DNA from 2 places in the Cupriavidus sp. 2KB_3 genome. Region 2 is predicted to be linked to the other one. Evidence: predicted binding sites of a transcription regulator. Region 2 holds the regulator's gene; the other holds the start of a gene.
The links. The regulator NrdR, encoded in region 2, represses ribonucleotide reductase genes. The targets are predictions, from matches to a motif close to CACNANATNTNGTG.
Positions count from the first base shown of each region.

Region 1: AB4120_RS22225 (ribonucleoside-diphosphate reductase subunit alpha) is a predicted target of NrdR. The motif match lies at 3,185-3,198, and genes of this name have one in related genera.

Region 1 covers NZ_JBFRHD010000022.1:71,423-79,139, forward strand. Annotated here, with positions in the region: gene AB4120_RS22210 (sensor histidine kinase) at 1-626, shown strand, start outside; gene AB4120_RS22215 (sigma-54-dependent transcriptional regulator) at 658-2,310, shown strand; gene ampD (1,6-anhydro-N-acetylmuramyl-L-alanine amidase AmpD) at 2,303-2,905, shown strand; gene AB4120_RS22225 (ribonucleoside-diphosphate reductase subunit alpha) at 3,424-6,360, shown strand; gene AB4120_RS22230 (ribonucleotide-diphosphate reductase subunit beta) at 6,501-7,685, shown strand.
Region 2 covers NZ_JBFRHD010000001.1:97,655-105,371, forward strand. Annotated here, with positions in the region: gene AB4120_RS00465 (pilus assembly protein) at 1-3,064, opposite strand, end outside; gene AB4120_RS00470 (pilus assembly PilX family protein) at 3,111-3,695, opposite strand; gene AB4120_RS00475 (PilW family protein) at 3,702-4,541, opposite strand; gene pilV (type IV pilus modification protein PilV) at 4,538-5,089, opposite strand; gene AB4120_RS00485 (GspH/FimT family pseudopilin) at 5,094-5,693, opposite strand; gene nrdR (transcriptional regulator NrdR) at 5,931-6,398, opposite strand; gene glyA (serine hydroxymethyltransferase) at 6,531-7,717, opposite strand, start outside.

The DNA of each region.
Region 1 (7,717 bases), on a different contig from region 2:
ACGTGCGCCGGCTCGATCAGGTGGTGTCCGATGTGCTCCAGCTCTCGCGCCGCCCCCGCACCGGCCACAGCGCGGTGGAGCTGGGCCAGGCGCTGCCCGAGATCGTGGAGCGCTGGCGGCTGGAGATGCGCTCGCGCGGCGGCCCGCGTGCCGACATCAACGTCAATGCGATCCGCCTCGCCGTAGACCTGCAACGCCCGGTGATCTTCGATGCCGCGCAGTTGCAGCAGGTGCTCGGCAACCTGCTCGACAATGCCTGGCGCTATTGCAGCCGGCTGCCCGGCGCCATCCGCCTGCTGGCCCATGCGCTGGACCAGCACCACGCCGAACTCATCGTCTGGAACGACGGCGCCGAGGTCACGCGCGAGCAGCAGCGCAGCTTGTTCGAGCCGTTCTTCACCAGCAACGCGCAGGGCACCGGGCTGGGCCTGTTCATGGCGCGCGAGCTGTGCGGCGCCAATGACGCCCAGGTGCGCTACGGCACCATCGCGCTGGAACCGTTGCTGGAACGCACAGGGCTGCTCGGGCCCGGCGCTCGCGATACACTGCCGGCCAAGGCATTTGTGCTGACGATGCGGATCGAGACGCCCGATGTCGTACCGGCCGCCCAGGCCGCCCAGGCCTGATCCGCCGCCCCCGCAACCCAACCCCCACGCCATGTCCGCCAGACCGCCCGTTCCCGATCCGATACTCGTCATCGACGACGAGGCCGACCTGCGCGAGCTGCTGGACATCTCGCTGCGCCGCATGGGGCACGACGTGGTGATGGCCGGCTCGCTGGCCGAGGCGCGGCTGCGGCTGGCGGAGCGCCGCTACAGCCTGGTGCTGACCGACATGCGGCTGGGCGACGGGCTGGGCATCGAGATCGTGCGGCAGCTGTCGGCTTCGCCCGAGCGCACGCCGGTGGCCGTGATCACCGCCTACGGCAGCGCCGACAATGCCGTCGATGCGCTCAAGGCCGGCGCGTTCGACTACATCGCCAAGCCGGTCTCGCTCGACCAGCTGCGCACCCTGATCCTGAACGCGCTGGGCCGCCAGCAGCGTAACCCCGCCGAGGGCGGCGCGCGCAGCGCCGAGGCTGTCGAGGCGGCGGAAGCCGCCGACCGCGCCGCCGGACTGCTGCCGGGGCTGTCCCCGGCCATGCAGGAGGTGCGCCGCTCGCTGTCGCGGCTGGCGCGCAGCATGGCGCCGGTGGTGATCAGCGGTGAGTCGGGCAGCGGCAAGGAGCGCGCGGCGCGTGCCATCCATGCCGTGAGCGCGCGCGCCGCGCACCCGTTCGTGGCCGTGAACTGCGGGGCGATTCCCGAGACGCTGATGGAGTCGGAATTCTTCGGCTACGTGAAGGGCGCGTTCACGGGCGCCGATGCCGAGCGCGGCGGTTTCTTCCACGCCGCGCACGGCGGCACGCTGCTGCTGGACGAGGTGGCCGACCTGCCGCTGACCATGCAGGTGAAGCTGCTGCGCGCGTTGCAGGAGCGGCGTGTGCGCAAGATCGGCGCCAGTCGGGAAGACACCGTGGACGTGCGCGTGATGTGCGCGAGCCACAAGGATCTGGCCGCGATGGTCGCCGCCGGCTCGTTCCGCCAGGACCTGTACTACCGGCTGAACGTGCTGGAGCTGCGCATGCCGACGCTGCGCGAGCGTGGCGAGGACATTCCGGTGCTGGCGCAGGTCATCCTCGAACACCTGGCCGTGCGCTATGGCGATGCGCGGCCGCGCCGCCTGTCCGGCCCGGCGCTGGCGCGGCTGGCGGCATACCGCTTCCCCGGCAACGTGCGGGAACTCGAAAACCTGCTGGAACGCGCTTACGCCTTCGCCGAATCGGACGAGATCGAGGTAGCGGACCTCGGTCCGCTCGAAGCCGGCGTGGATCGCGCGAGCCCGCTGCAAGGCGCGCCCGCGCCTGTGGCGGAGACCGCGCCAACCGGCTATGAGACCTGGGGCAGCCCGGCATGGTCGGCAGCCAGCCTGACGGCGCCGGAAGCGGCGGGTGGTGCCACAGCGGAAGCGCCGCCGCAGCCCCAGCCCCAGCCATCCATCGATCCGATGGTCGATGCGCTGCGCGACGTCACGTTCCCGATCGACCTGCCTGCCCGGCTCGAGGCCCTGGAGCGCGAGCTGATCCTGCGCGCGCTGCGCCAGACCGGCTTCAACCGCACCACGGCCGCGCCGCTACTGGGTTTGAACTTCCGCCAGCTGCGCTACCGCATCCAGCAACTGGAGATCCGCGACGAACGCGAAGGGCGCGATGGCCGGGAAGGGCGTGACGACAGCGAGTCGATGGCGGAAGGCGAGGGCCGCAATGGCTGAGATGGCTGACGTGGCCGCAGACTGGCTGCCCGGCGCTGACGGCTGGGTGCCGGCCGCGCGCCGCGTGCCATCGCCCAACTTCGACGCCCGCCCCGACGGCATGCCCGTGGACGTGGTGGTGCTGCACAACATCAGCCTGCCGCCGGGCCAGTTCGGCACGGGCGACATCGAGGCCTTCTTCCAGAACCGGCTCGACATCGCCCGCCACCCGTTCTTCGAGACCATCCGCGACGTCCGCGTCTCCGCCCATTTCCTGATCACCCGCGAGGGCGAACTGGTGCAATTTGTGGCGTGTACGCGACGTGCCTGGCACGCCGGCCAATCGGCCTACTGCGGCCGCCAGCGCTGTAACGACTTCTCCATCGGCATCGAGATCGAAGGCGCCGACGACCAGCCCTTCACCCTGGGCCAGTATGAGACCGCCGCACGCATCGTCGCCGCCCTGCGCACGACCTACCCGATCACCGGCATCGCCGGCCACAGCGACATCGCCCCGGGTCGCAAGACCGACCCCGGCCCCCATTTCGACTGGGACCGCTTCGCCAGACTGGCCAATGTGACGCCAGCGCTGCTGCCTTATCGGCGGGGTTCCTGACCGCCACCCCCTTGTGCACGATGCCTCATATTCAGGCATTCGCCGGCGTGACAGCGATGTGAAATCCCCACACTTGGGCCGCCTATCGGCGACTCGCCACGATTAAAAAATTTTAGAAAATTTGTGCGGTGGCGCACGGGCCGCCGCCATCCCTTGGCGTAGCGCGGCTTGCGGGAATGTGGCGCTGCCGCACACCCGGTCCCCAGCGGGGCAGCGGACTTGTCAAGACTGGTCTTTCCGATTCGTTTCACTATACTTAGCCCAGTTTTTCGCAGTGACCACTATATCTAGTGGTACTACCGGGGAACCGGCCGAGGTGTGAAGCCAGCGCCGCAACGGATTGCGACGCCGGCGCCACAGTAGTGACGCGGCCGGCGGTATCGCAAGAGTCCCTAGCAGAATGAACGCCTGTGCAGTTTGGTTCTCGCCCCGGCAAAACCGGTGTCGAGTGTCTTCTGAAGCGCATTTTGCTAGGGACTTTGTCACTTCATTACAAGGGTTAAAACAGGAGTTACCTCATGCAAACGGCCCAGAACGAACAACAAATCACGGGATCGGCTGGCGTTGTCGGCGCCGCCGGTACGTCGCAGCAGACCCCCGCCGCTGCCAGCGCCAACTATCAGGACTACAAGCTCATCCGCCGCAATGGGGCCGTGGTGGCGTTCGAGCCGAACAAGATTGCCGTCGCCGTGACCAAGGCCTTCCTGGCCGTCAACGGCGGCCAGGGCGCTGCCTCCGCGCGTGTGCGCGAGCTGGTGGAGCAGGTCACCCAGAACGTGGTGCGCGCGCTGCTGCGCAGCCGCCCGAACGGCGGCACCTTCCATATCGAAGACGTGCAGGACCACGTGGAACTGGCGCTGATGCGCTCGGGCGAGCATGAAGTGGCCCGCGCCTACGTGCTGTATCGCGAGAAGCGCACCCAGGAGCGCGCGCAGGCCAATGCGCAGACCGTGGCGCGCGTGCAACAGGGCGTCGCGTTCAACGTGACCGACAACGGCGTGACCCGCGTGCTGGACCTGGCCGCGCTGCACGAGCTGATCGACACCGCCTGCAGCGGCCTGGGCAAGGGCGTGAGCGCCGAGCCGATCCTGAAGGAAACGCTCAAGAACCTGTATGACGGCGTGCCGCTGACGCAGGTGTACGACTCCGCCATCCTGGCCGCGCGTACCCTGATCGAGAAGGACCCGGACTACAGCCAGGTCACCGCGCGCATCCTGCTGCACACGATCCGCAAGGAAATCCTCGGCGGCGAAGTGACGCAGGCCGAAATGTCCTCGCGCTACGCCGAGTACTTCCCGAAGTTCATCGCACGCGGTATCGCCGCCGAGCTGCTGGACGAGAAGCTGGCCACGTATGACCTGGCCCGCCTGGGCGCCGCGCTGGACGCCTCGCGCGACTTCCAGTTCAACTACCTCGGCCTGCAGACGCTGTACGACCGCTACTTCCTGCATATCGAAGAGCAGCGCATCGAAATGCCGCAGGCCTTCTTTATGCGCGTGGCCATGGGCCTGGCGCTGGAAGAGCGCGACCGCGAAGCCCGCGCCATCGAGTTCTACCAGCTGCTGTCGTCGTTCGACTTCATGTCGTCCACGCCCACGCTGTTCAACTCGGGCACGCGCCGCTCGCAGCTCTCGTCGTGCTACCTGACCACGGTGTCGGACGACCTGGAAGGCATCTACGAAGCCCTCAAGGAAAACGCGCTGCTGTCGAAGTTCGCCGGCGGCCTGGGCAACGACTGGACCAACGTGCGCGCGTTGGGCTCCCACATCAAGGGCACCAACGGCAAGAGCCAGGGCGTGGTGCCGTTCCTGAAGGTGGTGAACGACACGGCCGTGGCCGTGAACCAGGGCGGCAAGCGCAAGGGCGCGGTCTGCGCCTACCTGGAGACGTGGCACCTGGACATCGAGGAATTCCTCGAGCTGCGCAAGAACACCGGCGACGACCGCCGCCGCACCCACGACATGAACACGGCCAACTGGATTCCGGACCTGTTCATGAAGCGCGTGATGGAAAACGCCGAATGGACGCTGTTCTCGCCCGCCACCTGCCCGGACCTGCACGACAAGGTCGGCAAGGCGTTCGAGCAGGCCTACCTGGGCTATGAAGCCCGCGCCGCCAGCGGCGAACTGAAGCTGTTCAAGAAGGTGCCGGCCGTGCAGCTCTGGCGCAAGATGCTGGGCATGCTGTTCGAGACGGGCCATCCGTGGATCACGTTCAAGGACCCGTGCAACATCCGCAGCCCGCAGCAGCACGTGGGCGTGGTGCACAGCTCCAACCTGTGCACGGAAATCACGCTGAACACGAACGAGAGCGAAATCGCCGTGTGCAACCTGGGTTCGGTGAACCTGGTGGCCCACCTGAAGCAGCAGGCCGACGGCACCCACGTGCTCGACCACGCCAAGCTCCAGAAGACCATCCGCACCGCGATGCGCATGCTCGACAACGTGATCGACATCAACTACTACGCGGTGGAGAAGGCGCGCAATTCGAACCTGCGCCACCGCCCGGTGGGCATGGGCATCATGGGCTTCCAGGACTGCCTGCACGTGCTGCGCACGCCGTACGCCAGCGACGCCGCGGTGAAGTTCGCCGATACGTCGATGGAAGCGGTCTGCTACTACGCCTACGAGGCATCAAACGAGCTGGCGCAGGAACGTGGCCGCTACAGCACCTACGAGGGTTCGCTGTGGGACCGTGGCATCCTGCCGCAGGACTCGCTCAAGCTGCTGGCCGAAGAGCGCGGCGGCTACCTCGAGGTGGACATGTCCTCCTCGATGGACTGGGACAGCCTGCGCGCCCGCATCAAGCAGCATGGCATGCGTAACTCGAACTGCATCGCGATCGCCCCGACCGCGACCATTTCGAACATCATCGGCGTGTCGGCCTGCATCGAACCGACCTTCCAGAACCTGTACGTGAAGTCGAACCTCTCGGGCGAATTCACGGTGGTCAACGACTACCTGGTGCGCGACCTCAAGGCGCGCGGCCTGTGGGACGAAGTGATGGTGGCGGACCTGAAGTACTTCGACGGTTCGCTGGCCCGCATCGACCGCATTCCGCAAGACCTGCGCGACATCTACGCCACGGCCTTCGAGGTGGAGCCGAGCTGGCTGGTGGAGGCCGCAAGCCGCCGCCAGAAGTGGATCGACCAGGCCCAGTCGCTGAACATCTACATGGCTGGCGCGTCGGGCAAGAAGCTGGACGATACCTACAAGCAAGCCTGGCTGCGCGGCCTGAAGACCACGTACTACCTGCGCACGATGGCGGCCACGCACGTGGAGAAGTCCACGGTGTCGCGCGGCTCGCTGAACGCGGTGTCGTCGGGCAGCGACGGTGGCGTGTCGGCGCTGGAAGCCGCCGCCGCCTCGGCCCCGGCCATGCCGGAAGCCGAAGGCGCGGTCTGCACCATGCGCCCGGGCGACCCCGGCTTCGACGAGTGCGAAGCCTGCCAGTAAGCAAGACGTAACAAGCCCCCCAACGGTTTACACCCCTCGCCCGCTTGCGGGAGAGGGGCCGGGGGAGAGGGCCGGCGCCCCCATGACGCGGGCGCCAGTGCTGGCCACCGCCAGCCATCCACGAATAACGGAGAAATAACATGCTGAGCTGGGACGACGACGTTCAAGCCAAGCCGCAGGCTGCCCCGCAGCCCGCGCTGCAACCTGCCACCCTGGCCGCCGCTGACGAGCAGGGCGCGCTGCCGCCGGCCGCCACGCAGCCGGGCATCCTGGGCAACAACCCGAACGCCGCCGCCGTACAGAGCGAGCGCCGCGTGAACGCCGCCGACAAGCGCGTGATCAACGGCTCCACCGACGTGAACCAGCTGGTGCCGTTCAAGTACAAGTGGGCGTGGGAGAAGTACCTGGCCGGCTGCGCCAACCACTGGATGCCGCAGGAAATCAACATGTCGCGCGACATCGCCCTGTGGAAGGACCCCAACGGCCTGACCGAGGACGAGCGCCGCGTCATCAAGCGCAACCTGGGCTTCTTCGTCACGGCCGACTCGCTGGCCGCGAACAACATCGTGCTGGGCACCTACCGCCAGATCACGGCGCCGGAATGCCGCCAGTATCTGCTGCGCCAGGCCTTCGAGGAGGCCATCCACACGCACGCCTACCAGTACATCGTGGAGTCGCTGGGCCTGAACGAGGCCGAGATCTTCAACGCGTACCACGAGGTGAAGTCGATCCGCGACAAGGACGAGTTCCTGATCCCGTTCATCGACACGCTGACCGATCCGTCGTTCAAGACCGGCACGCCCGAGAACGACCAGAAGCTGCTCAAGAGCCTGATCGTGTTCGCCTGCATCATGGAAGGCCTGTTCTTCTACGTGGGCTTCACGCAGATCCTGGCGATGGGCCGCCAGAACAAGATGACCGGCGCCGCCGAGCAGTACCAGTACATCCTGCGCGACGAGTCGCTGCACTGCAACTTCGGCATCGACCTGATCAACCAGATCAAGCTCGAGAACCCGCACCTGTGGACGGCCGACTTCAAGGCCGAGATCACGGAGCTGTTCAAGCAGGCCGTGGACCTGGAATACCGCTACGCGGAAGACACCATGCCGCGCGGCGTGCTGGGCCTGAACGCGCCGATGTTCAAGTCGTACCTGCGCTTCATCTGCAACCGCCGCTGCCAGCAGATCGGCCTGGAGCAGCTGTTCCCGAACGAGGAAAACCCGTTCCCGTGGATGAGCGAGATGATCGACCTGAAGAAGGAGCGCAACTTCTTCGAGACGCGCGTGATCGAGTACCAGACCGGTGGGGCGCTGTCCTGGGATTGAGGTGAAGCTGCGCTGACATCCCGGCGAGACAA
Region 2 (7,717 bases):
TGTAGCGGAACGGAATGCCCCTGCCATCGGCATCCACGCTGTTGTACGTGAGGATCGCGCGGTTGGTGGGGGCGATGCTGCGGAGCGTCTGGCCGGCGTCCCAGATGGCCGGGAGGACGGTCTCGCCCTTGGTATCCAATGCAAAGTTGAACAGCTGGCCTGACCAGTCGGAGCCGTTGAAGCGCGCCTGATAGGACCGTGTGTTGATGTCCAGCCGCGACGAGCTTGCCGCGACCGAGGAGGACGACGAGGTGGCCAGGATCGAGATAAAGGCGCGCTCCAGCGCCGCGCTCAGCGCGCCCGGGTTGGTGGCGTAGAAGTAGTTGTCGGGCAGGCCGTCGGAGCCGCCGTCGCCATTGGATAGGCGGACGTCCCATTCAGCCTGCTTGTTCGGGGTCTTGTCGCCGTCGCCGTCCTTGAAGCCGCCCCACTTGGCGGCGTACTGAAGCGGGTCGAGGAACTGCGAGCCCGAGTTGCCGGTTACGCTGTAGGTGACGCTCGTTTCTGCATCGCCCAGATTGCAGTTGCTGCAGCCCTTCACGCCGGTCGGGTCGGTGTAGTTAAAACCGTAGATGCCGGAGTGGAAGTGCGGGCCGTCCTTGTCGGTGCCGGATACCACGTAGCCAAAACCCTGGCCGTTGCTGGAGGAGCCGGACACCACCTTCGTCGACACCGTGATGTTACCGCCGGTAACGGAGTAGCTCAGGATGCCCCAGACGTCCTGGTCGTAGTCGCCGCCGGCCACCGAATCTTCCCAACTGACGTAGAAGCGGCCGCTGCTGGCGTCCTGTGAGATCACTTTGAAGTCGACCAGGGTGCCGGTGCTCGGATCGACGTTAGTCGGGTGCAACTGGTAGGACGGCATGATCGTCACGGTCTTGCCACCGACATTCACGTTGATCTTAGGCGTGTTGGTCGCCAGCTGCACGGCGTAGGTGGAGACCTTCAGCGCGGCGTTGCGGGTGGTTTCATCGGCGGAGGTGACGTCGATGTCCGTCCGGATGCGGTTCATGTGCGCGAACAGCGCCGCGCCCGCGATCTGGAACGTGCCCTTCTGAGACGGTCCTTCCGGGCAGATCCCGAGCACGTTGCTGAGCGAGCCGACCTTCTTGGCCGAGCAGACATTGTCGATGATGCCACCGCTGATCCCGCCCGCGAACCAGTTGCCGTTGTCGATGCCTTCCCCGGCGCCAACCTTGTTGGTCCAGTCGCTGATTGCCGGCGAGCCGGCCAGATCGCTCAGGCCGCCCAATTGGTCGTTGTCGTAGGAGGAAACACTCGAGTTGAACACTAGCGCATTGAGCGGCGAGCAGTAGGGCGCCCGCTTGGGGTTCGACGCGGGCAGGTTCATCGGGTTGGCCCACGTCGCAGTCGTCAGGCCGAGGGCAACATCCTTGCCATTGGTCTTGGGTGCGAAGTCGGCGTTCGCCGTCTTGCCGGCGAAGTAGCGCAGCGTCTCGACATAAATTTCCGAGATCGGATTGCCCCACGTGGAGCAATTTCCCTCGTTGGCCGGCTTGTTCTGGGCGTTCTGGCCGCCGCTCGGTTGAATGGCGGTTTGCTGATAATTGCAGCTGTCTGCACTGGTGTAGCCCCCATCGCTATAGCTGTAGCCGTATGGGCGCAGCTTGTCGATGTTCCAGACAATGCCTTTCACGGGCGTGGTAGCGCGATAGGTAAAGACGCCAGAATCGGGGTTGATTTCGGTGGAGAAGTTCGTCACATTCTGCCGAAGCACACCACCTGAGATGTTCTTGTCGTAGGTGCCGGTCATCAGCCCGAACAGCATCTGGCCGGTCTCGCCGTACTTCTGCAGCAACCCGTACGGCTTGTAGGCATTGCCGTACTGTTTGCACGATTCACCGCCGATCAGGCCCGTTACGCAGGCCTGCACACGCGCGTTAAACGTGCCCTTCGCCTGCCCCGTGCCGGTGCCCCGCACCGACTGCGATGGGTTTTCTGCCGACGCGTTGATGCCCGATGTTGCGGCGCGGTTGCCGTTCGAGGAACCCGAGACAGTCTTGCCGTTGGTCTGCGGCAGAAAACTGCTTTGGGTGTTGCTGGCCTCGCTGTACCAGTTGCACTGCCATTTCTCGCTGGCGCCCCAGGTGGCATAGTTGCCTTTGACTACGCGCAATTGCGGGGCCTGCGTGTTGGCCTGGGAGTTGAGATTGCTGCTGTCTTTCGGGGTGACGTTGCAGATGGTCAGCCCGCCGCGCGTGAGGTTGGTCACGGTCCACGACGAATAGCTGTTGCTTGCGCTGGCCGGCTTGGAGACGCTGTCCGCGTAGATCGCCATCGTGATGGCGTTGCTGTTGCCAATACTGCTGATCCAGCCGGTCAGCGATGTGCCGGCCGGAGCGCTGCCGCGCGGAACCAGCCGAATCTGGTCGCCGATCTGCATCTTGGAGTTGTCGCTCACCGTCAGCGTTACCACGTCAGCGCGCAGTGTGATCTGGGTGGACGACGTCTGGGTCTCCACCTCGGAAGGCAGCTCCAGGTCTACAGGCACCAGTTTGCGCAGGTCGGCGCCACCGTAGTACTTGGCCCAGGCGTGGGCGTCCATCGGCAGGAACGCGCGTTCCAGCACGGTGGTCGTAGCCGTGTCTACGGCGCGTGTGCCGCCGTAGAGGATCTTGCGTACTTCGTCGATGCGGCTCATCGACACCCAGTTCAGGAAGTTGCCGCTCCACTTGGTGCCGTCGCAGTACTTTGCGCTGTCAGCCATCGCGGCAGGCACGAAGCCCTGGATGCTGCTGCTGTCATAGCTGTAGCATTTGGCCGAATCGAAATAGCCCGCGTAGCTGATGGTCGAACTGTAGGTCGAATCCAGAATGCCGTCGCCGTCCAGGTCGGAGTAGTCGTTGTACGCCTTCTGGTGGAGCGAATGATCCTTGGAGAGATCGATCATCACCATCGGCGAAACGCCGCCGCCTGCATAGAGGGGCTTGGTGGACAGGTTGAGCTGCGCCGCCGAGGCGGAGGCTACGGCGAGCAGGAACGATGCCGCAAGCAGTACGGCTTGCAGGCGGCTCGCGGGTCGATGCGGGAGGAACGGTTTCATGGTGCGCCCAGCGGTTGGAGGGTTGCGCGACACGGTTCGGGAAGAATCACAAACGCACGACTTCCTGGATCATCACCTTCGTGCTCGGGTTGGCCCCGTAGCCGATGGCGCTGACGCGGAAGACGTACTTGATGTTGCCGGCCTCGAGGCTGCCTTCGTTGATGTCCGGGATCGATTCGATCAGGTAGCGCGGCTGCTTGGAGACGCCGTTGGCGCCCCCTGTCGGCATCTTCTGGTCCGCGGTCAGCAGCGTTATTTCGCCAAGTTCCACGGACCGGGCAGGATCTTCGAGGTACAGGTCCCACGCCGGCTTGCCCGTCACGGCGGGCAGGCAAAAGCCCTTGAAGCCGGCGACGTCGCAGGTCAGCGCGGCGCCGGTGACACCGGAGATGAAGCGGATGTTGCGGATGTCGTTGCGGGCATCTCGCAGCGCTGCCTCGGCGGCCTGGAGCGCGATGTTCTGGTCGCGCGTGTTGCGGGCCATGCGCTCGGACGACAGGCTGGACATGCTCGCGGCCAGCCCGACCAGCGTCAGGATGATCAGGAACAGCAGCACCAGCACCAGCGAGATGCCGCGCTGCCCCTGGCGTCGATGCAGGCGGGCGCGCGGACGGGGAGGGATTCGCATCATGTCGTGTCAGTTCAGGCGGTTGCGGAGGGCGATGAAGAACGTGGCGTGCTTGCGCAGGCGGCCGTCGTTGGCCATGTTCATGACGCTGCCGGCATCACCGGCCGGGGCGACGTCGTTCTGCGCATACACCTTGCCGAAGTGGTTCATGACCAGCGAGGTCGGCGCGGCGTTCGTGGTGCTCTTGCCGCGCAGCACCAGCGAGACGCGCAGGGCGCGCACGTTGGCCATGTTTGCCGCGCCGGGCGGGACGAAGCGGTTGACGGTCTGGTCGCCGTCGGTATCCTCGCCCAGCAGGATCTGGAAGGCCTCGACATTGGGGAATAGCGGCGTGGCGGCCCCGTTGACCGTGCACTGGAGCCAGGGCACGCCGGCCGCGTCGTTGACGATCGAGAACACCTCGGTCACCAGGATGTTGCCGTTCACATCGTTGCCGGCGCAGTCGACCATGGTGCCGTCCGGCGTCGGGGCCGTGGGCGTGCCCGGTACCGCTGCGGGGTCTGCCCCCGGCGGCGACGAGCCGAAATAGCGCACGGTCAGCGTGTCGCTGGTATTGACACCGGTATCGTTGGTGGCTTCGAGCGTCTCGCTGACACCGAAGCTGTTGTCCAGGAAGGTGAAGTCGGAGTATCCGGCCTGGCGGCCCTGCCGTTGCAGCAACTGCGCAATGGCGCGCGAGTTTTCCTGCACTTCGGCGAGATCGCCCTGGGTGTTGTACGAGCGCTGCTGCGCCAGGTAGAGCGAGATCACCACGATGACCAGCAGCATGCTGATCACCATGCCGACCATGAGTTCGACCAGGGTGAAACCCTGCGCGCGGCGCCTCGGTTTGCGGATGGACGTAGTCATGGCACGAAGGCGGTCACGAATCGTTGAGGGGTGTCCTGGCCGTCTTCGCGCCACCAGATCTTGATGACGTAGGGTGCGCCGTTGACGTTCTGGCACTGCGGGTCCGCGGCGTCGCCGTCATTGGGGGACGCATCGATGCAGACCATGCCGCTGGCGGCGGGCAGCGCTTCCTTCAAATCGTCCAGCCAGGCCGCGAAGCTGGCCCCGGCCATGGCGGCCGGCGTGCAGCCTTTGGCCGCATAGCAATCGGCATTGGGCACGCTATTCGGCTTGTCGAACGCGCCAGCCGTCAGCGCGACCTCGTTGCTGCGCATCTGGTCTGCCAGGTTGTAGGCCATGGTGGTGGCCACGTTGCGCATGGACGCCGTGCGGGTATCGACCAGCGTGCGGAGCTGCAGCATGGCCAGCGCCAGGACGCCGATGGCGAGCACGACAATCGTGATCAGTGACTCAATCAGCGTGAACCCGTCATGGCGCGCGCGCGCGGGCGTGCGCAGTCGAACCGGGCGGGCACGTCTCGGTAGGCCGTTCTGTTGGGAGGGCGACATGGCGTCAGATGCAGGGCGTCTGCTGCTGGGTTTGGGGGCGGCCGCTGCCGGTCATGCTGACGGTCTGGCCGGGCAGTTCGGAATTGCGTTCGCAGAACTTCCAGGTGGCCGTGGGGGAGGTGGAGGCGCCCGAGGACCGGAATCGCACCAGGTCGGGCGTGGCGCCCAGGTTGCTGGCTTCCAGGGTCAGGGTCGGGGTCGGGTCGTCGCTGTAACGCAGCACGTCGTCTGTGGGATCGACCACGCCGTCGGCGTTGAGATCGGCGAAGATCACGCGCCGCTGGTTCCAGTCGGCGGAGCAGGCGCTGCCGGTGCCCACGGGGCAGATCGTGACGGTGCCGTTGCGCCGTGCTGCCTCGCTGCGGGCCGCTTCGATTTCGGTGAAGAACTTCGACGATTCCGTCGCGATGCGGCTGTTATGCAGGAAGGAGCGGAAGTTGGGGATGGCCGCTGCCGCGAGGATGCCGAGGATCGTCACGGCAGTCAGCAGCTCGATCAGCGTGAACCCGCCGATGATGCGCGTCTGAGAGCGGTGGAGACGCCCGATGCGGGCGCGGCTGTGCGGCTGGCTGGCATGCCGCGGCGACCCCATGCCAGCGAGCATGGACGCAGGCCGAGCAGGCGTCAGCAAGCCCACTGCCCAAAGGCAGAAAGACTGACCCATTTGTGACTCCCGTCCAAAAAATCGAACTGTTCTTTTGCTTTTCTATGGGCGGCGCGTTGGAGTTTTGCTGCGCTGGAGCCTCTGTTGGGCCCCGTTTACGCCGTGCACGCGCTCGCCATCCGGCCCCCTTACCCGAAGGAGGTCAGTGCAGATTAGACAGCTTTTTTTACGAAGTAGCTACCCCTTTCGTGGGGTAGGCGGGGAAAATTCGTCGAGTACGTCGCGGAATTCCGACACATCTTCAAAACTGCGATAAACGGAAGCAAAGCGAATATAGGCAATTTTGTCGAGTTTGCGCAATTCGCGCATGACTAGCTCGCCTACCTGGCTGCTGGCGATCTCTTTCTCTCCCAGCGCCAGCAGTTTTTCCTCGATCCGGGTGATGGCCTGGTCGATGGCCTCGGCGGACACCGGCCGCTTGCGCAGGGCCAGCCGCATCGAGTCCTTGAGCTTGCCGCGCGTGTAGTCCACGCGGGAGCCGTTTTTCTTGACGATGGCGGGGAAGAAGAGCTCGATGCGCTCGTAGGTGGTGAAGCGGCGGTCGCAGGCTTCGCAACGCCGGCGGCGGCGCACCGTGTCGCCGTCTTCGGAGACGCGACTGTCAAGCACCTGGGTGTTGGAATGACCGCAGAAGGGGCATTTCATGCCGGACCACCTGAAGATATATGCCGGGCCGCATTATCGCTCGCGGTGTGCAAAAGGTAAAACGGCGCTGCCGGGGCAGCGCCGTTGGTCACACGCACTATATATAGGCGCGGTGCCGGTTACGGCCGGAAATCAGCCGTAGACCGGGAAGCGGCGGGTCAGGGCGGACACCTGCTCGCGCACCTTGGCGATATTGGCTTCGTCGTGCGGGTTGTCCAGCACGTCGGCGATCAGGTTGGCCACCTGGCGCGCCTCGTCTTCCTTGAAGCCGCGCGTGGTCATGGCCGGCGAGCCCAGGCGCACGCCCGAGGTCACGAACGGCTTTTCCGGATCGTTCGGGATGGCGTTCTTGTTCACCGTGATATGGGCGTCGCCGAGGATCTTCTCGGCTTCCTTGCCGGTGATCTGCTTGGCGCGCAGGTCCACCAGCATCACGTGGCTCTCGGTCTTGCCGGACACGATGCGCAGGCCGCGCGCGATCAGCGTCTCGGCCATCGCGGCGGCGTTCTTCACCACCTGTTGCTGGTAGGACTTGAACTCCGGCGTCAGCGCTTCCTTGAAGGCGACGGCCTTGCCGGCGATCACGTGCATCAGCGGGCCGCCCTGGATACCCGGGAAGATGGCCGAGTTGATGGCCTTCTCGTGCTCGGCCTTCATCAGGATCACGCCACCACGCGGGCCGCGCAGGCTCTTGTGGGTGGTCGTGGTCACGAAGTCGGCGTGCGGCACCGGGTTCGGGTACACGCCGGCGGCGATCAGGCCGGCGTAGTGGGCCATGTCCACCATGAAGTAGGCGCCAACATCCTTGGCCACCTTGGCGATCCGTTCGAAGTCGATGCGCAGCGCGAAGGCTGAAGCGCCAGCGATGATCATCTTCGGCTTCTTCTCGTGGGCCAGCTTCTCCAGCGCGTCGTAGTCGATGTCTTCCTGGGCGTTCAGGCCGTAGCTGATGACGTTGAACCACTTGCCGCTCATGTTCAGGGCCATGCCGTGGGTCAGGTGACCGCCTTCGGCCAGGCTCATGCCCATGATGGTGTCGCCCGGCTTGAGCATGGCGAAGAACACACCCTGGTTGGCCTGCGAGCCCGAGTTAGGCTGCACGTTGGCGGCTTCGGCGCCGAAGAGCTGCTTCACGCGGTCGATGGCCAGCTGCTCCACCACGTCCACGTACTCGCAGCCACCGTAGTAGCGCTTGCCGGGATAGCCTTCGGCGTACTTGTTGGTCAGCTGCGAGCCCTGGGCGGCCATCACGGCCGGCGAGGTGTAGTTTTCAGACGCGATCAGCTCGATATGGTCTTCCTGGCGCTGGTTTTCCTTCT